Regions from separate parts of the Metabacillus rhizosphaerae genome, predicted to be linked through region 1. Evidence: a T-box and tRNA genes for the amino acid it is inferred to sense, from the RefSeq annotation. Region 1 holds a T-box; the other holds one or more tRNA genes.
The links. The T-box of region 1 lies ahead of serS (serine--tRNA ligase). A T-box ahead of a tRNA ligase gene usually reads a tRNA of that ligase, here a tRNA-Ser.
Positions count from the first base shown of each region.

Region 2: it encodes a tRNA-Ser, which carries the amino acid that the T-box ahead of serS (serine--tRNA ligase) is inferred to sense. The anticodon was not compared.

Region 1 is NZ_CP147403.1:657,356-667,351, reverse strand. Features, by position in the region: gene guaB (IMP dehydrogenase) at 1-498, shown strand, start outside; gene WCV66_RS03430 (D-alanyl-D-alanine carboxypeptidase family protein) at 716-2,065, shown strand; gene pdxS (pyridoxal 5'-phosphate synthase lyase subunit PdxS) at 2,347-3,234, shown strand; gene pdxT (pyridoxal 5'-phosphate synthase glutaminase subunit PdxT) at 3,253-3,828, shown strand; T-box leader at 3,891-4,114, shown strand; gene serS (serine--tRNA ligase) at 4,166-5,443, shown strand; tRNA gene WCV66_RS03410 (tRNA-Ser) at 5,625-5,717, shown strand; gene WCV66_RS03405 (deoxynucleoside kinase) at 6,045-6,713, opposite strand; gene WCV66_RS03400 (deoxynucleoside kinase) at 6,697-7,347, opposite strand; gene WCV66_RS03395 (glycoside hydrolase family 18 protein) at 7,555-8,841, opposite strand; gene WCV66_RS03390 (isochorismatase family cysteine hydrolase) at 8,899-9,447, opposite strand; gene tadA (tRNA adenosine(34) deaminase TadA) at 9,724-9,996, shown strand, end outside.
Region 2 is NZ_CP147403.1:1,305,958-1,315,953, forward strand. Features, by position in the region: rRNA gene WCV66_RS06185 (23S ribosomal RNA) at 1-855, shown strand, start outside; rRNA gene rrf (5S ribosomal RNA) at 1,059-1,174, shown strand; tRNA gene WCV66_RS06195 (tRNA-Glu) at 1,220-1,294, shown strand; tRNA gene WCV66_RS06200 (tRNA-Val) at 1,298-1,373, shown strand; tRNA gene WCV66_RS06205 (tRNA-Thr) at 1,388-1,463, shown strand; tRNA gene WCV66_RS06210 (tRNA-Lys) at 1,629-1,701, shown strand; tRNA gene WCV66_RS06215 (tRNA-Leu) at 1,717-1,799, shown strand; tRNA gene WCV66_RS06220 (tRNA-Leu) at 1,818-1,906, shown strand; tRNA gene WCV66_RS06225 (tRNA-Arg) at 2,042-2,118, shown strand; tRNA gene WCV66_RS06230 (tRNA-Pro) at 2,125-2,201, shown strand; tRNA gene WCV66_RS06235 (tRNA-Ser) at 2,237-2,329, shown strand; tRNA gene WCV66_RS06240 (tRNA-Met) at 2,364-2,440, shown strand; tRNA gene WCV66_RS06245 (tRNA-Asp) at 2,515-2,591, shown strand; tRNA gene WCV66_RS06250 (tRNA-Phe) at 2,754-2,829, shown strand; tRNA gene WCV66_RS06255 (tRNA-Tyr) at 2,864-2,947, shown strand; tRNA gene WCV66_RS06260 (tRNA-Trp) at 2,956-3,029, shown strand; tRNA gene WCV66_RS06265 (tRNA-His) at 3,045-3,120, shown strand; tRNA gene WCV66_RS06270 (tRNA-Gly) at 3,128-3,201, shown strand; tRNA gene WCV66_RS06275 (tRNA-Ile) at 3,213-3,286, shown strand; tRNA gene WCV66_RS06280 (tRNA-Arg) at 3,306-3,379, shown strand; gene WCV66_RS06285 (hypothetical protein) at 3,873-4,016, shown strand; gene WCV66_RS06290 (PLP-dependent aminotransferase family protein) at 4,217-5,593, opposite strand; gene WCV66_RS06295 (DMT family transporter) at 5,754-6,656, shown strand; gene lmr(B) (lincomycin efflux MFS transporter Lmr(B)) at 7,217-8,668, shown strand; gene WCV66_RS06305 (PTS mannitol transporter subunit IICB) at 9,219-9,996, shown strand, end outside.

The DNA.
Region 1 (9,996 bases):
GCTGTATATGACTGTGCTACTGAAGCAAGAAAACACGGGGTATCCATCATTGCTGATGGTGGAATCAAATATTCCGGAGATATGGTAAAGGCTCTTGCAGCAGGTGGTCATGCTGTTATGTTAGGTAGTCTTCTTGCAGGTACTTCTGAAAGTCCTGGAGAAACGGAGATTTTCCAAGGAAGACGTTTTAAAGTATATCGAGGAATGGGTTCAGTTGCTGCAATGGAAAAGGGAAGTAAAGATCGTTATTTCCAAGAAGACAACAAGAAGTTTGTTCCTGAAGGAATTGAAGGAAGAACTCCGTATAAAGGACCGTTATCAGAGACAATTTATCAGCTTGTAGGTGGCATTCGATCTGGTATGGGATACTGTGGTACAAAAGACCTTCAAGAACTTAGAGAAAACACACAGTTTGTACGTATGACAGGAGCGGGTTTAAAGGAAAGTCATCCACATGATGTACAAATTACAAAAGAAGCACCAAACTATTCACTATAATTTTCCATGCATGACAAATAGTTCGTTAAATATGACAGAACTATAACATTTGGCAGAGTCTTGTACTCTGTCTATTTTTTTTGGACTTTATATGATAAAATCAATCTTGTTGTTTGGTATGGGTTAGGAAGAACTTGTTTTGATTTTCCAAATTATAACATAACGAAAATAAACTGATGTTTAAATATAGATAAAAAATTAATCTGGAGGTATAACATTGAGCAACTTAAGATTTAAACAGTTGATCGCGATTCTATTTGCGTTCACATTTGTCATTTCAGCTTTTGCCCCATATTCTATTGTAAGTGCTGCAGAGGAGCCGATTTCGGTTAATGCAGGCTCAGCAATCATTATTGAGGAAACGACTGGTACAATCCTCTATGGGAAAAATATTGATGAAAAACTACCAGTAGCGAGTATGGCTAAGGTTATGACGGAATATCTAGTATTAGAAGCGATTGAGGATAAAAAAATTAAATGGGATCAGAAGTATACGCCTAGTGAATATGTATATAAAATTTCCCAAAATACTAGCCTTTCTAATGTTCCTTTAAGACAGGATGGTTCTTATTCAGTACAAGAATTATACGAAGCGATGGCAATTTATTCAGCAAATGGTGCAGCAATTGCATTAGCTGAAATTATAGCAGGTTCGGAATCAGCTTTTGTAAAAACGATGAATGAAAAAGCGAAAGAACTTGGTCTAACAAACTATGAATTTGTTAATGCAACAGGTTTGGAAAATGAAGATCTTCAAGGGATGCATCCTGAGGGAACAAGTGCAGATGCAGAAAACCAATTATCTGCTCGTGATATGGCATTACTCTCTCAAAAATTAATTCAAGATTTCCCAAAAGTTTTAGAGACGGCAAGCACTCCTAAGAAGGTATTTAGAGAAGGTACAGATGATAGAACAAACATGCCAAACTGGAACTGGATGCTTCCAGGATTAGTTTATGAGTATGAAGGTGTGGATGGTTTAAAGACAGGTTCTACAAATAATGCTGGTTCATGTTTTACTGCAACTGCTGTTAGAAATGGTATGAGAGTAATATCTGTCGTAATGAATGCTGAGGGTAAATCATTACATGAATCAAGATTTGTTGAAACGAAAAAAATGCTGAATTATGCCTTCAATAATTTTTCAGTTAAAGAGGTATTCCCAGCTAATTATCAAATTAAAAATCAATCTTCAATACCTGTTGTAAAAGGTAAAGAAGATAATGTATCTATTCAGACTAAAGATGCATTGACTCTTGTAGTAAAAAACGGTGAGGAAAAAGCTTACAAGCCAGCTTTTAAAATTGATGAAAGTCAGCTAACAAAAAAAGGTGAGTTAACTGCTCCTGTTAAGAAAGACCAAAAGGTTGGAACTATGCTAGTTAATTATGACGGAACAGGTAGTGCATTAGGCTTTATAGAAAAAAATAAAACGCCTCAAGTAGATCTTATTACGAAAGAAGCTGTTGATAAAGCAAACTGGTTTGTATTATCAATGAGAGGAATTGGAGGTTTCTTTAGCGGTCTATGGGGAACTGTAACAGATACAGTAAAAGGTTGGTTTTAGTGAAAGGGCTCCTATTATAGGGGGCCTTTTTTTATCTATTCTACTTAAAACTCTACTTTCCTTATAGAGGAAATTACTAATGACATTAATAATTTGCGCTAAGATGGAAATCATATGGAGGTAAAATACTAGAATAGTGTATGATTTACGAATAGTTTTACTAATTGCATTTATTTTGATAGGATTTTTTTGAAAGTTAGGATAAAATATAGCTTAGATGATTTTTAAACACTCTATTACAAATCCTACAATAGGAAATTACATAAGGGGGACAAAACATAATGAGTAATACAACAGGTACTGATCGCGTTAAACGCGGAATGGCGGAAATGCAAAAAGGTGGCGTCATTATGGACGTTATCAATGCAGAGCAGGCTAAAATTGCTGAGGAGGCTGGTGCGGTAGCAGTAATGGCCCTTGAGCGTGTTCCTGCTGATATCCGTGCAGCTGGTGGCGTAGCAAGAATGGCAGACCCAACTATTGTTGAGGAAGTTATGAACGCTGTTTCAATTCCAGTTATGGCAAAAGCACGTATTGGCCATATCGTTGAAGCTCGTATTCTTGAAGCAATGGGTGTAGACTACATAGATGAAAGTGAAGTATTAACACCTGCAGATGAAGAATACCACCTTTTAAAAAGTGATTTCACAGTACCATTCGTTTGTGGCTGCCGTGATTTAGGAGAAGCTACTCGCCGTATCGCTGAGGGTGCTTCTATGCTACGTACGAAAGGTGAGCCAGGTACAGGGAATATCGTTGAAGCAGTACGTCATATGCGTAAAGTAAATGCTCAAATTCGTAAAGTAGCTGCGATGAGTGAAGATGAATTAATGACTGAAGCAAAGAATCTTGGTGCACCATTTGAGCTGCTTCTTCAAATCAAAAGAGAAGGTAAATTACCAGTCGTTAACTTTGCAGCTGGTGGTGTTGCAACTCCAGCAGATGCTGCATTAATGATGCAACTAGGAGCAGATGGAGTATTTGTTGGTTCTGGTATCTTCAAATCTGAAAATCCTGCTAAATTTGCTCGCTCAATCGTAGAAGCAACTACACATTATCAAGACTATGAACTAATTGCAAAACTTTCAAAAGGACTTGGATCTGCAATGCAAGGAATTGAAATTTCAAGCCTTTTACCTGAGCAAAGAATGCAAGAGCGTGGTTGGTAATAAAAAGGAGTTTATACAATGCTAAAAATTGGTGTTTTAGGTTTACAAGGTGCTGTAAGAGAACATATTCGATCAATTGAAGCATGTGGTGCTGAAGGAATCATCGTTAAAACACATAACCAGCTTGATGAAGTAGATGGATTAATTATTCCTGGCGGAGAAAGTACGACAATGCGTCGTTTAATTGATAAATATGACTTTATGGAGCCATTAAAGAATTTTGCTGCTACTGGGAAGCCTATGTTTGGTACTTGTGCAGGTTTAATCCTTCTTGCTAAAAACCTTGTAGGCTATAGTGAATCACATTTAGGACTTCTAGATGTAACGGTTGAACGGAATTCATTTGGTCGCCAAAAGGATAGCTTTGAAGCTGAATTGATGATCACGGGTGTTGGTGAAGATTTTGTAGGAGTATTTATTCGTGCGCCACACATTGTTGAGGTTGGAGAAGATGTCGAAATTCTATCGAAACATAATGGTCGAATTGTTGCGGCTCGTCAAGGTCAATTCCTTGGATGTTCATTCCACCCAGAGTTAACAGACGATCATCGCATGACACAATTATTTGTAAATATGGTAAAAGAATCAAAATAATTGTATAAAAAGCTTGCAGGTGCTGTAAACTTATAGTAAATTATGATTACTTAATTTTATATGTAAACGTGTTGATAGGAACTAGTAGCATGATATTCTATCTGTAGAGAGCCGATGGTTGGTGGAAATCGGTGTTAGATGCATGTGAATCCATCCTTGAATGAATTGCTGAACTAACTAAGTGCTATAGTAGGCTATTCCGGCTGTGACCGTTATTCATTAAGTGGAAAATACACATGTTGTATTTTTAACTAGGGTGGCAACGCGGGTAACTCTCGTCCCTTTTTGGGATGGGAGTTTTTTGTTGTTTAAAAATAGCAGTGAAGGAGAATGGATAATGCTTGATATTAAATTCTTAAGATTGAACTTTGAAGAAGTAAAAGAGAAATTATCTAAACGTGGCGAGGATTTAACAGACTTTGGTAAATTTGAGGAACTAGATAAAAAAAGAAGAGAACTAATTGCTTCTGCTGAAGAATTAAAAAGTAAACGTAATGATGTTTCATCTCAAATTGCTCAATTAAAGCGAGAAAAACAAGATGCAGAACATTTAATTAAAGGGATGAAAGAAGTAGGAGAAGACATTAAGGTTCTAGATGATCAATTACGTGAAGTTGAAATGGAATTAGAGAGCCTACTTTTATCTATCCCAAACATTCCACATGAAAGTGTTCCTATTGGTGATACAGAGGATGATAATATCGAGGTTCGTAAATGGGGTGAGCTTCCACAGTTTGGTTTTGAACCAAAGCCACATTGGGAAGTAGCTGATGAACTACAAATTTTGGATTTTGAAAGAGCAGGGAAGGTCACTGGTAGTCGCTTTGTATTTTATCGCGGTTTAGGAGCTAGATTAGAAAGAGCACTTTATAACTTTATGCTTGATTTACATGTTGACGAACATGGGTATACTGAAATTTTGCCACCATTCATCGTTAACCGTGATAGCATGACTGGTACCGGGCAATTACCTAAGTTTGAAGAGGATGCATTCAAAATCGTTGGAGAAGATTACTTCTTGATTCCTACAGCTGAAGTGCCAGTAACGAATTTGCATCGTGAGGAAATCTTAACGGCTGAACAGCTTCCGATTAGCTATGCAGCTTTTAGTGCAAATTTCCGTTCAGAAGCAGGATCTGCAGGAAGAGATACGAGAGGGTTAATTCGTCAGCATCAATTTAATAAAGTTGAACTTGTTCGCTTTGTTAAGCCAGAGGATTCTTATGAAGAGCTTGAGAAATTAACAGGACACGCAGAAAAAGTTCTCCAGCTATTAAAATTGCCTTACAGATTATTAAGCATGTGTACTGCGGATCTAGGTTTTACAGCAGCGAAGAAATATGATCTCGAAGTATGGATTCCAAGCTATGGCACGTACCGTGAGATATCTTCTTGTAGTAACTTTGAAGCATTCCAAGCACGTCGAGCAAACATTCGCTTCAGACGTGATCCAAAGGCAAAAGTGGAGCATGTGCATACACTAAATGGATCAGGATTAGCAATTGGAAGAACTGTAGCTGCTATCTTAGAAAACTATCAACAGGAAGATGGATCAGTTATAATTCCGGAAGTATTAAGACCATATATGGGGAATAAGGAACGTATTAGTTTATAATTAATATAATGAGTACTAGGAGAAGTTTGGATCAATATTTTCCAAACTTCTCTAGCTCTATGTATAGGGTTTTAAATAAAAGAGTAGACTATAGTTTATATTCATGGAATTTTTTAAAAAAGTTTTTATGAATTGTTGACAAGTATATCGATAATATGTTAAATTAATTCTTGTCCGATACGGAGGAATACCCAAGTCCGGCTGAAGGGATCGGTCTTGAAAACCGACAGGGGTGTCAAAACCCGCGGGGGTTCGAATCCCCCTTCCTCCTCCAGAATTTAAAATATAATCCTATATTAGCGCATAAAATATAGGAGATTGATAAAACCGTTACAACTATTGTAGCGGTTTTTTTTGTCTTGAAAATTATAAAATCCTGTACTGGTGGGTCATATGCAAGGAGTTTACTCTAGTTATTCCATCGTTAAACGAACGTTTACGCCGGATAGGCTCACCGGGCGACCCGAGGAAAGCAATCATCTCTCGCTGCAATCAAAAACTAACATTACATGGTAAATAACAACAAAGTTAGCGAGTCTGCCTAAAAAAAGAGGCTGTCCCATCCTTCTGCCAACTAATTTCAGAAGGAGGAACAAGCCTCTTATTTTTTTAGTAATTTTGATTGCTCTATGAAGTAACCAATTCGTTCAATAATTGGTTCTATTGTTTGTTCATCCGTCATAATATCATAGTCATTTATATTTAGCCGTAATACAGGACATGCGTTAAAGTTATTAATCCAATTTTCATAGCGGTGATGCATTTCCTCCCAATATTCAACAGGTGTTTGCTGTTCCATAGGGCGTCCGCGTAATTTAATTCTTGATAGGATATCATCTAAGCTTCCCTCAAGATAAATAAGAAGATCTGGATGAGGGAAATAAGGTGTCATTACCATAGCATCAAAAAGATTTGTATATGTTTCATAGTCTACTTCAGACATGGTGCCTTTTTCATAGTGCATTTTGGCAAAGATCCCTGTATCTTCGTATATCGAACGATCTTGAATAAAACCCCCGCCATATTCAAATATTTTTTTCTGCTCTTTAAATCGTTCTGCAAGGAAATAGATTTGCAAATGAAAACTCCAGCGTTCAAAATCCGCATAAAATTTATCTAAATAGGGATTTGAGTCAACCTTTTCAAAGGATGTTTTAAAATCTAGAGCTCTTGCTAGAGCATTTGTCATCGTTGATTTTCCTACTCCAACAGTACCAGCAATTGTAATAACTGAGTTATGAGGAATATTATATTTATCGCGTAAATTCATTTGTGATAGCTCCTTTTTGCAAAAACTGATCCAATGTTTTAAATATATATGATAAGTCACCTTTATTTTGTACAAAGTCTAAGGTGTCGCCATTAAATCTTACTACAGGAACAGAGGGGTTTTCCTTTTCCCACTGAGTCATTGCTATTTCGTAGTCTTCTGAAAGCTGTTGAAGATAATTAGGGTCTATATTACGTTCAATCTCTCGTCCTCTATTTGCAATGCGAGAAAGTAAAGTTTCAAGACTTGCATTTAAATAAACAATCAAATTAGGTGTTGGCATATCAACAGTTAAGATGTTGTATATCTTTAAATACTTATCATACTGCTCGTTTTTTAATGTGCGCTTTGCAAATATAAGATTTTTATAAATATGATAATCTGCTACAACAGATTTATTCAATTGCAGATAATGTTTATTAATATCCTCTAGTTGCTTATAGCGATTGCAAAGAAAAAACATTTCAGTTTGGAAGCTCCATTCGTCAATGTTTGTATAAAACTTTCCAAGGAAAGGATTTTCATCAACAATTTCTTTTAATAAATGAAATTGATAATAGTCGGCAATTGCCTTTGATAATGAAGTTTTCCCGACACCAATCGGGCCCTCAACAGTGATAAAGGGTATATTCATAATGGGTCCTCCTTTAAAACGAACCACTAATACTTTAAAAATCGACAAAGTTCATTTTACCACAGCAATTCTTTTTTGGAGTAAACTTTTGAGAGAATGTCTGCATTTCCAGTATTTTTATATAAAAGTGATTTGTTCTAATTTGAAGAATGAGGAAGTAAATAAAAATGAGGATGACCATTTTAAGTCATCCTCGTTTTTATCCTCTTATTTTTTCTCAACTTCAAAGTTATCCGTTATTAACAGCCAGTTTTGTGGAAAAGCTAGACCTAGCTTCCAGTAACTGATTCCTCGTAAATTAAGTTCCTTAATTAAATCAAACTTTGCTTGAATAGATCTTGCGTCTTCAAACCAGACCTTATGTTCTTTGCTGTTATCATCTATGTAATTAAAGTGTGGAGCTTGAGCTTCATAATCATATTCAATTTGTTCATTATATTTACTAGCTAGTTGAATGGCCTGTTGGGGGCTAACTGCTTTCGCATATTGTCCGCCCTGGACAAATGGTAGAGTCCAGTCATAGCCATATAGGTTTTGACCCATCATAATTTTGCTACTAGGCATTTCTGATATTGCATATTCTAGTACTTCTCTTACAGAATTAATCGGTGAAACTGGCATTGGAGGACCTCCACTATAGCCCCATTCATATGTCATTATTACAACAAAATCAACAATTTCTCCATGGGCTTTATAATCATGAGCTTCATACCAACGGCCTTTTTGTCCTGCACTTGTTTTGGGAGCTAATGCTGTAGAGAGGAGCCAGCCTTCTTGATTGAATCTATTTTTAGCTTTTCTTAAGAATTGATTATACGCTTCCCGATCCTCTGGTCTTAAGTACTCCATATCGAAATGGATATCTCGGAATCCGTATTTCTTCGCTGTTGTAACGATAGTATTTAAAAGTTTATTTTGAATGTCCATATTTGTTAAAACAATTCTTCCGAGTTCATCACTAAATTGATCATTTTCAAGATTTGTGATTGCCATCATTAATGTGACTTTGTTTTGTTTCGCTATTTGTGGGAAGTTATTTAATAAAGGTTCTTTTAATGTACCATCTCTTTGTATTTGAAAACTAAATGGACCTAGATATGTCAAGTATGGTGCAGCATCCCGGGCTGCTTGTTCTAAATTTGGAGTTACATTTGTACCTCTTGGTTCAATGTATGCATTTGTTTCAACTTTTCTTTCCTTTTTTTCAGGCAAATATAATCTTAATCCTATTGAAAGGGGTTGATCTATTGGGATATTATTTACTCTAGCTATCTCAATTGGAGAAAAGCCAAATGTTTGGCCAATTTTGTATAAACTATCACCTGGCTGCACCCAATAAAATCTTCCCCTTATTGGTATGACAATTGCTTGCCCGATAACTAAGTTATTTGGATTAGGTATTTCGTTTGTGCGAACAATTTCCTGTACAGATGAACTGTATGCTTGTGCTATACCATACAACGTTTGTCCTTGTTGGACAATATGTATTTGCATGTTCGACCTCCTTATCATACTTTTTTTACATCATATGACGTGAGGGTTCTGTACATGTTAATTTAATTTTACATTTTCACTATTTACAATTGAAGCCTTAAGTGTATTTTTCATCATTTTAAGAGCGAATTGATTATCTTCTTCGTCATTAGATGCAATACAATCAGAAGGAATTGTAATGTCATATCCTCTCATATATGCATCGTTTGCTGTAAATAGAACACAAATATTGCCCGCGATGCCCGTAATAATAAGCCTTTTTATATTTAAACTATAAAGTAGTGTGTTTAATGCTGTTCCATAAAATGCGGAATGTTTAGGTTTAATTAGGAAATATTCATCGTCTTCAGGATATATGGTATGAATAATCTTTTCGCTTAATGTATTTCTACACTTTTTGGCAATCCTTTGAAAATCTGCCTGCCAAAGTTCATAATGATCATTCACATAGATAATCGGACAACCATTACTTTTTAAATTCTTTTTTAGAGCTAAGATACGAAGAGAGATATCATTTGCTCGTTTTGCTAAAATAGGACCATGCTCAAATTGAAAATTATTTATCATATCAATGATAAGAAGTGCTTGCTTTGTTTGACCTTCCATATGTTTCTCCTTTTTAACAAAAGTAAGTTTGAATTTTTGTACAGGCGCTTGCGCTTTTGTTTTTAATTAACGACTTAATAAAAATTTTATAACGTGGACTGTGCTTTGACATCCAGCTCCAGCGCCTAGCCCCTCGAGGTCATAAGCTAATTTAGAATTGAAGGCAAGAGACGCCTTCTATTCTAAATCATCTTATGCTTGTCGGGGCTGATCAAGGCGCTTGCGCTTTTGTTCTTAGCTTGTAACAGAATAGTAAATTATATAAGGGGTATATGTATGTATAATGATAAGTATTTTATGAATTTAGCAATAGAGGAAGCAAAAAAGGCTCAAGATATTGGTGAGGTTCCAATTGGAGCAGTCATTGTTCTCGATGGGAAAGTTATATCTTCTGGTTTTAATTTGCGTGAAAGAGATCAACGTTCAATTGCTCATGCAGAGATTTTGGCGATTGATAAAGCCTGTAAGGTTTTAGGTACATGGAGATTAGAGGAGGCAATACTTTACGTAACATTAGAGCCTTGTCCAATGTGTGCTGGTGCAATAGTT
Region 2 (9,996 bases), 650 kb from region 1:
CGCGACAGGACGGAAAGACCCCGTGGAGCTTTACTGTAGCCTGATATTGAATTTTGGTACAGCTTGTACAGGATAGGTAGGAGCCTGAGAAGCCGGAGCGCTAGCTTCGGTGGAGGCGTCGGTGGGATACTACCCTGGCTGTATTGAAATTCTAACCCACAGCCCTTATCGGGCTGGGAGACAGTGTCAGGTGGGCAGTTTGACTGGGGCGGTCGCCTCCTAAAATGTAACGGAGGCGCCCAAAGGTTCCCTCAGAATGGTTGGAAATCATTCGTAGAGTGTAAAGGCACAAGGGAGCTTGACTGCGAGACCTACAAGTCGAGCAGGGACGAAAGTCGGGCTTAGTGATCCGGTGGTTCCGCATGGAAGGGCCATCGCTCAACGGATAAAAGCTACCCCGGGGATAACAGGCTTATCTCCCCCAAGAGTCCACATCGACGGGGAGGTTTGGCACCTCGATGTCGGCTCATCGCATCCTGGGGCTGTAGTCGGTCCCAAGGGTTGGGCTGTTCGCCCATTAAAGCGGTACGCGAGCTGGGTTCAGAACGTCGTGAGACAGTTCGGTCCCTATCCGTCGTGGGCGTAGGAAATTTGAGAGGAGCTGTCCTTAGTACGAGAGGACCGGGATGGACGCACCGCTGGTGTACCAGTTGTCTTGCCAAAGGCATAGCTGGGTAGCTATGTGCGGAAGGGATAAGTGCTGAAAGCATCTAAGCATGAAGCCCCCCTCAAGATGAGATTTCCCATAGCGTAAGCTAGTAAGATCCCTGAAAGATGATCAGGTTGATAGGTCTGAGGTGGAAGCGCGGTGACGTGTGGAGCTGACAGATACTAATCGATCGAGGACTTAACCTAAATAGAAAAGCGGAAGAAGCTTAGCTTTTATCCATAGGGAATTGGAGCGACCTTAGAAGAAGTCGTTCTTTGACTTCGTACGAGATAGCGAAATTACCGTAGGATTTGGCTTCTGTAGCTGGACAAAGTAAAAGCGTAAACTCAGTGAATTGAATTGTAAATCGTTATCTAGTTTTGAAGGAACAACCTTTCAATTAAATTTGTCTGGTAATGATGGCGAAGAGGCCACACCCGTTCCCATGCCGAACACGGAAGTTAAGCTCTTCAGCGCCGATGGTAGTTGGGGGTTTCCCCCTGTGAGAGTAGGACGTTGCCAGGCAATAGCCCCTTATTCGGGGCTATTATTTTGTTTGTTTTTGTAATTGGCCCGTTGGTCAAGCGGTTAAGACACCGCCCTTTCACGGCGGTAACACGGGTTCGAATCCCGTACGGGTCACCATTTGGAGGATTAGCTCAGCTGGGAGAGCATCTGCCTTACAAGCAGAGGGTCGGCGGTTCGATCCCGTCATCCTCCACCATCTAAATCTATTGTGCCGGTGTAGCTCAACTGGTAGAGCAACTGACTTGTAATCAGTAGGTTGGGGGTTCAAGTCCTCTTGCCGGCACCACTTTATTATTTATATATGAGCCATTAGCTCAGTTGGTAGAGCACGATCGAATAAGCATCAAAGCGATACTTCAGCGCACATATTGAACTACTACTTGATTAGACTTTCTGGAATATGGGCGTCATTACAAGTGCAAAACAACATAATACTACTCATTTTTATAATGAGCCATTAGCTCAGTTGGTAGAGCATCTGACTTTTAATCAGAGGGTCGAAGGTTCGAGTCCTTCATGGCTCATCATATACACATCTTGCGGGTGTGGCGGAATTGGCAGACGCGCTAGACTTAGGATCTAGTGTCCTTGTGACGTGGGGGTTCAAGTCCCTTCACCCGCATCTCTACATTAGCAAAGTGCCGGGGTGGCGGAACTGGCAGACGCACAGGACTTAAAATCCTGCGGTAGGTGACTACCGTACCGGTTCGATTCCGGTCCTCGGCACCACTTAGAAAAGCGGAGAAAGCCCGCTTAAACCGATAGGATGTTGGAGCTTCTGAGAAGGAGTCGTTGTTTGACTCCGCAGGAAGAAGTGAAACAGCCGTACGGTTTGGCTTTCGTAGCTAGACAAATATATTTAATGCGCCCGTAGCTCAATTGGATAGAGCGTTTGACTACGGATCAAAAGGTTAGGGGTTCGACTCCTCTCGGGCGCGCCATATAACCGGGAAGTAGCTCAGCTTGGTAGAGCACTTGGTTTGGGACCAAGGGGTCGCAGGTTCGAATCCTGTCTTCCCGACCAGTCAAAGTTTTTGGTTATATAAGGTCCATATATTTGGAGGAATACCCAAGTCCGGCTGAAGGGATCGGTCTTGAAAACCGACAGGGGTGTCAAAACCCGCGGGGGTTCGAATCCCCCTTCCTCCTCCATACTTTTTTTAATTAAAATTTATATTTCTATTATCGCGGGGTGGAGCAGTCTGGTAGCTCGTCGGGCTCATAACCCGAAGGTCGCAGGTTCAAATCCTGTCCCCGCAACCAAATTCAGTTGACGAAACTCAGTTACTCTTACTTCTTAGCAAGGAAACATAGGAGTGTTTTAGTGCAACCAAAATGGTCCGGTAGTTCAGTTGGTTAGAATGCCTGCCTGTCACGCAGGAGGTCGCGGGTTCGAGTCCCGTCCGGACCGCCATTTTTATTTTTAAAACTCCCTTGTCTCAAGGAGAAGGGTTTCAATAAGCGAGAAGGTCGAGGAAGCGACTGAGCGAACACCGGAGCGTATGTAAATACGTGAGGATGTGAGCGATGGAGCTGACGAAGAGATTCGAAGCTTAGTGGAAGCCGTAAACTAAATGGCTCGGTAGCTCAGTTGGTAGAGCAATGGACTGAAAATCCATGTGTCGGCGGTTCGATTCCGTCCCGAGCCACCATTTAACATAAATTATCTAAATATTGAAAATACGCGGAGGGGTAGCGAAGTGGCTAAACGCGGCGGACTGTAAATCCGCTCCTTAGGGTTCGGCAGTTCGAATCTGCCCCCCTCCACCATTTAAAATAGGGGCATAGTTTAACGGTAGAATAGAGGTCTCCAAAACCTTTGATGTGGGTTCGATTCCTACTGCCCCTGCCAGTTTAAAATATAGTGGCGATTGTGGCGAAGTGGTTAACGCACCTGATTGTGGTTCAGGCATTCGTGGGTTCGATTCCCATCAGTCGCCCCATTTACTTGCGGGTGTAGTTTAGTGGTAAAACCTCAGCCTTCCAAGCTGATGATGAGGGTTCGATTCCCTTCACCCGCTCCAATTTTTAAAATGGGCCTATAGCTCAGCTGGTTAGAGCGCACGCCTGATAAGCGTGAGGTCGATGGTTCGAGTCCATTTAGGCCCATCATTTAATATTTTATTTTGTGCCTTTAGCACAGCTGGATAGAGCAACAGCCTTCTAAGCCGTCGGTCAGAGGTTCGAAACCTCTAAGGCACGTTTAAACTAATCTAACTTGGATTAGTTTTTTTGCATTGAATTCTCTTTACAAAGCTGTAGATCACAAATAAGAATAAACCTTTATAAGGAGAGACGTTTATTTCTTTAATTCTTCACTTTTAAATATTCTAACAATGTCTTTTCGCAGAAGTCCTTATGTGTCTCCTCCGACATCGGTCTTTAGCTATCGCTTCCAGCACGATCTCCAAAGTCATCCACTCAATTCGAAGTATTCTTACAGTCATTTTCAGCATCAGCCATAAATTTCCCAATTTTTCTCTTAAAACTTGCAAAATTTTTTTCTGAAGAAATAGAAGGAATATCAGATCGAAGAGGGTGCAAATGAATAAATTTAATAAAATAACAGCCATCGCATCGAAGTTCTTGCTTTGTTTTTCGTAGAAAATTTATAAAGATTTTTTATTTTATATGTATAAGATATTAATAGTTTGGGAATCATGTAGATAAGAATAAAGAAGGGAGACATGTATTGATGGAGAAAAAACATATTTTATCTGATTTTGTTAAGGGGGACCGATTTGAATTAAATTCTTATTTAACTTATTTATTTGATAAATTTAATGCTGATGTTAAGGATCATTCAAAAGATAATCTGGTAAAACAATGGATTAACTGAACTGAAGGGAAAAAATTATGAGTGTAGAAATCGTATAAGCGACCTTTTTATTCTGATTAGAATAGAAATGGTCGCTTTGTTGTTTTTATTATACTTAGGAAATCTGCTGCAATTAAGATAGGTGATGAAGTGAAACTTACATTAGTTGAAAGATGTTACATTGGAACAGATGATGCTACCCTCAATTAAACTCACCCATACTACAAGAGTAAAAAGTTATTTGGAGTAATATGATTTTTTCTACTGTTAATTAAAGAAATACAATGAGCCAATCGCTCTACCCCTAGTTTAATTTGACTCTCGTTCACTTGTGAGATGCTTAATCGAAGGAGATTTTCCTTTTTATATTCTGGCAAAAACATTCTAGAGGCATCATCAACAAATATACGCTGCTCGTTTAGCATATGAACTACCTGTTTTGCTGTCACATTTTCGGGCAAACTGATGGATAGATAGAACCCTGAAGTCGGTTTTGAAAAATGAGTATCAGCCGGTAGCAATAATTCACAGGCTTCTTGAAGGATTTGCATTTTAGTATGGTATACCTCTTTTATTTTTTTGAGATGGCTATTAAACATTCCACTTTTTAAATAGATTTCTAGAGCACCTTGTGAAAGTGCTGAACTATTAAAATCCGAACTAAATTTATATCGTAAAAAATTGTTAATCATTAATGTAGGAAGAACGATTGTAGCAATCCTTAACCCTGGGAGGAATATTTTCGAAAAGCTTTTAATATAAATCACTCTCCCTGAAGGATCGAAAGAAAATAAAGGATCGGATTTTGCATTTGGGTCAAGGTCTCCTAAAAAATCATCTTCCACTATATATACATCGTATTTTTCAGCTAACTCAACGATTTTTTTCTTTTCGCTATTCGAGTAACAATGTCCAAGTGGATTGTGAAATCTCGGGATTATATAGAAAAACTTTATATCGTTATTTCGAAAAATGTATTCCAGACGATCGAGATCAATGCCTTCCATCGATAACTCAATTCCAAAAGTATTAGCTTTTTGTATATTGATGGACTCAATGAATCCGAAATAAGTAGGCTGTTCAATTAGAATATTGTTTTTTCCATTTGGAAACGGCATTGAAACTAATAAATTAAGTGCTTGCTGCGAACCAGAAACAACAACTACTCTATCGGGTTGAGTGAACACCTGTAGATTCTGCAAATATTTCACTAACTGGACTCGTAATGAGTAAAGCCCTTGTTGATCAGAGTATGTAAAAAGCTCTTCTTTATATTGTTCAATTGCTTGATTCATACAATGTTGAAATTCAACATAAGGCATAACGTTTTTATCTGGACCAGCAGACAAGAAATCAATCACGTCATTTTCATTGGTCGCATGTTGAAATTCATTCAAAACAAAGTAGCCACTTTTAGGAACAGAATAAATTAAATGCTCTTTTTCTAGTTCTTCGTATGCTTTAATGACAGTATTTTTGCTACATGAAAAATGCTCAGATAGCTGACGAACAGAAGGAAGTTTACTCCCTGCAATAAGCGACCTATCTGCTAGCTGAAGCTTAATTTCTTCCATTATCTCAATATATTTTGAGCTCATACATTTATCCTCCTTCAACTGTACTGGTACAGATGGGTAAAAAAATGGTTTATTTTTATTGTGTGTACCTATTAATATGTTAATTATATCAGAACTGTTTTTTAAGAAAAGCAGAAAATGGTACAGATATAATACGAAGTAAAAAGGTAGGTAGGATATGATGCAGAGTGAAACCAGAGAGAAATTTGGGTTATTGTTAGGATTAGTAGGTGTTATTTGTTTTAGCTTAACGCTCCCTTCTACAAGTATTGCAGTAGAGTATTTTGGGACCACGGTCGTCGGTTTAGGAAGAACAGTTGTTGCCGCAATTTTAGTTGCTGGTGTATTCATTGTTCGTAAAGAAAAGCTCCCTTCTCTTCACCAATTCAAAAGTCTACTTATTGTTGCTTTTGGTGCAGTTTTAGGATTTCCTCTCCTCACTTCTAGTGCAATGGAATCCTTGCCTGTTTCTCATGGAGCGGTGGAATTAGCTCTGTTACCATTAGCTACAGCTGGATTTGCAATGTTTAGAGCTGGTGAAGTCCCTTCTCTAAAATTCTGGATTTCTAGTATAATCGGCTCTTTAGCAGTTATTGTGTATGCACTTCATCTAGGGTTAGGAAAATTACAATTTGCCGATTTAGCTTTATTAGCAGCAGTGATTATCCTTGGACTTAGTTACGCAGAAGGTGGGAAATTAGCGAAAGAATTAGGGAGTTGGCAAGTAATTGCTTGGGCGATTATGATCGGTGCCCCATTTTTCATTATTCCAGTTGGACTAAACCTTACAACTGAAATGCTCAATGCTCCAATACAAGCTTGGGTCAGTTTTATTTATCTCGCAGTTGTTAGTCAATTTCTAGCATATGTTGCTTGGTATAGCGGAATGGCTATGGGCGGAATAGCAAGAGTTAGTCAGATTCAATACTTACAACCATTTTTGATGATACTATTTGCAACAGTTTTCCTCGATGAATCCATCACATTTTTCACTTTTGTAATAGCAGTGATTGTTGTCTTTTCTGTTATATTAGGCAAAAATGCTACCGTTTCAAAAAAAGGATCACTAACAGAGAAAAACTAACTAGATGTTCAATTGAGATAGCTAAATTTATAAAGATGAAAACAATGAATGGCATCGCATATAGCTTATGGAAGGAGGTTAAAATGCTCGTTAATATAGATTTATTTTATTTTAATAAAATAGAAGGTAAAGTGTTACCGAAACCTGCAACTATTATTGATAGCATTTTTCTTGAAAATGAATGGTTTTTCTGCTATATTTTTGTTTAGAAAGTATAAAGGTTTTAATCTATAAACCTTATTTACTAATTTAAAAAAGTTGAATCAAAAGTGATCTAACAAAACAGTCTAGAATGAAGAATAGTATCTTATCTCCCAAATTTATTAGGGAGTCTATAAAACGTATAATTACAGATATTTACTCAATAACTAAATAACATGCATTTCCTCCAAAAAGAGAAGTGATTTTTCACTTCTCTTTTTGTGCTTTAAAATGCTTCTTAATTGACAGCAAAAGAAAGAGTAAACTATAATTTACCGGTTGAATAAAAAAACAATATTTTACAAGATAGACTGTTTTTGTAAAGATCAAAAATAACTAGTTTGAGAGGAGAATTTATTTTGAATGCAACTGCAAGTGTATCAGCTCCACAAAGTGCTGATAAAGAGTATAAGGTAGTTCCGATTTTGGTTGCTTTTCTTATTAGTGGTTTTATTGGGTTATTCAGTGAAACAGCGTTGAATATAGCATTGAGTGAATTAATCCAGGTTTTTAATACGAATGCTGCAACTGTTCAATGGTTAACGACTGGATATTTATTAACATTAGGTATTTTAGTTCCGATTTCAGGGCTTTTGCTGCAATGGTTTACAACGAGACAGCTGTTTATTACGTCGTTATGTTTATCAATTATTGGAACGTTGATTGCCGCTTTGGCACCAAGTTTTGAAATTTTAATGGTTGCCCGTGTGTTTCAAGCGATGGGAACTGCATTGCTTTTACCTTTAATGTTTAACACGATTTTACTGATTTTCCCTCCAGAAAAACGTGGAGGAGCAATGGGAATGATCGGTTTGGTTATTATGTTTGCACCAGCTGTGGGACCGACTTTTTCTGGATTGGTTCTTGAAAACCTTTCATGGCATTGGATTTTTTGGTTGTCACTTCCGTTTTTAGTGATTGGTTTGTTAGCGGGCGTTTTTTATATGGAAAATGTTTCAGAAGTAACCAAACCAAAAATTGATGTTCTCTCTGTTGTCTTATCAACATTAGGCTTCGGAGGAGTGGTGTTTGGCTTTAGTAGTGCTGGTGAAGGACCAGAAGGCTGGAGCAGTCCTAAAGTGATTATTTTCATCCTTGTAGGAATTGTCTCTCTTGTTCTTTTTTGTTTACGTCAATTAAAAATGGAGCAGCCGATGATTAACTTAAGAGCCTTTCGCTATCCGATGTTTACAATAGGCGTAGTGCTCGTGTTTATTTGTATGATGGTGATCCTTTCCTCAATGTTACTACTGCCACTCTATTTACAAGGTGGAATGGTGTTATCTGCGTTTGTCGCAGGGCTTATACTTTTACCGGGTGGGGTTATAAATGGGCTTTTATCACCAGTTATGGGTAGGTTGTTTGATAAATACGGACCGAAGTGGCTTGTCATTCCAGGTTTAGTAATTGTAGCCGCAGTGCTCTGGTTTTTATCAGGAGTTACAACTGCATCAACGATTACATTAATTGTTACATTGCACATCTTTTTAATGATCTGTATTGCGATGGTGATGATGCCTGCACAAACAAATGGTCTTAATGAATTGCCAAAGCAGTATTATCCAGATGGAACAGCGATAATGAATACCCTGCAACAGGTAGCGGGTGCAATAGGTACCGCTGTTGCTGTAAGTATCATGTCTGCTGGTCAACAAGATTATTTAGGTACGGTAGAAGATCCTGCTGATCCAATCAACATCCCAGCTTCCTTAACAGCAGGAATTCAGGATGGCTTTATATTTGCGTTAATTGCTGCAGGGATTGCATTGATAATTGCATTTTTTATTAAACGCGTGCGAGTTGAGCATTAATAGATGTTTTTCTCAGAGTTAGAGCTTTTATTGAGCTTTAACTCTTTTTTTTTAGGCTGTTTTCTAAGAGATTGTTGCTTTATAAAACAAAAACTAATTCTGGTTGATTGGAGCGAAAGTGCGAGACTCCTGCGGGAGTAGCGGGACAGGTGAGACCCCGCAGGCGTTTACGCCGAGGAGGCTCACCGCCCGCCCCGCGGAAAGCGAGCAACTGGAGAGGAAATCAACCACACCGCATAACTTGGTGAATAGCAACAAAGTTTTCGAAAATACTCTTTTTTTTATGGTGAAATTGAGTATTTGCAAAATTATGAACTGAATTTGCAATATTAATAGTAAAAGTTGCAAAATTATCACCATCTCATGTGTAATTCATAAGAAAATAGAGTTCGTTTCCCTGTGTACAAAGTAAAAAAGCGCATAAAATACCTACTTCTTTCCAAAATTAATCTTGTCAACATCCTATTCGACAAAATCGTATTTAGTTTAAATTGTTTAAAGACTGTAATCGCTTTATTATTAAGTCAAGATATAAAAAGGGGTGACTTACATGGAAACAAACCAAAATAAAGGTGACTTCCGCGTTAAGATTCAACGTTTCGGAAGTTATTTAAGCGGCATGATTATGCCAAATATAGGAGCATTTATCGCATGGGGAATTATTACTGCATTATTCATTCCTACAGGATGGACGCCAAATGAACAACTTGCAACATTAGTAGGTCCAATGATTACGTATCTGTTGCCACTCTTAATTGGGTATACAGGTGGTAAGATGATTTATGATGTCCGTGGTGGTGTAGTCGGTGCTACCGCAACAATGGGGGTAATCGTTGGCGCGGAAATCCCAATGTTCTTGGGTGCAATGATTATGGGTCCACTTGGTGGATATTTAATCAAAAAACTTGATGGCTTATTAAAGGATAAAGTTAGATCAGGTTTTGAAATGCTAGTGAATAACTTTTCAGCTGGTATTTTAGGTGCTTTGTTAACATTAGCAGCACTATTGGGGATCGGCCCTGTTGTTGAAGGAATAAATAAAGTACTAGCCGGTGCGGTTCAAGCAATTTTTGATGCAGGTTTATTACCACTTGCAAGTATTTTCATAGAACCAGCAAAGGTTCTATTCCTAAACAATGCCATTAATCACGGTATTCTAAGTCCGATTGGTATTGAGCAAGCGTCAAAAGCTGGCAAATCAATTCTTTTCTTACTAGAATCAAACCCTGGTCCTGGTTTGGGGATTTTATTAGCTTACATGTTCTTTGGAAGAGGCTCTGCAAAACAAACAGCTCCTGGAGCAGTTATTATCCACTTCTTAGGTGGTA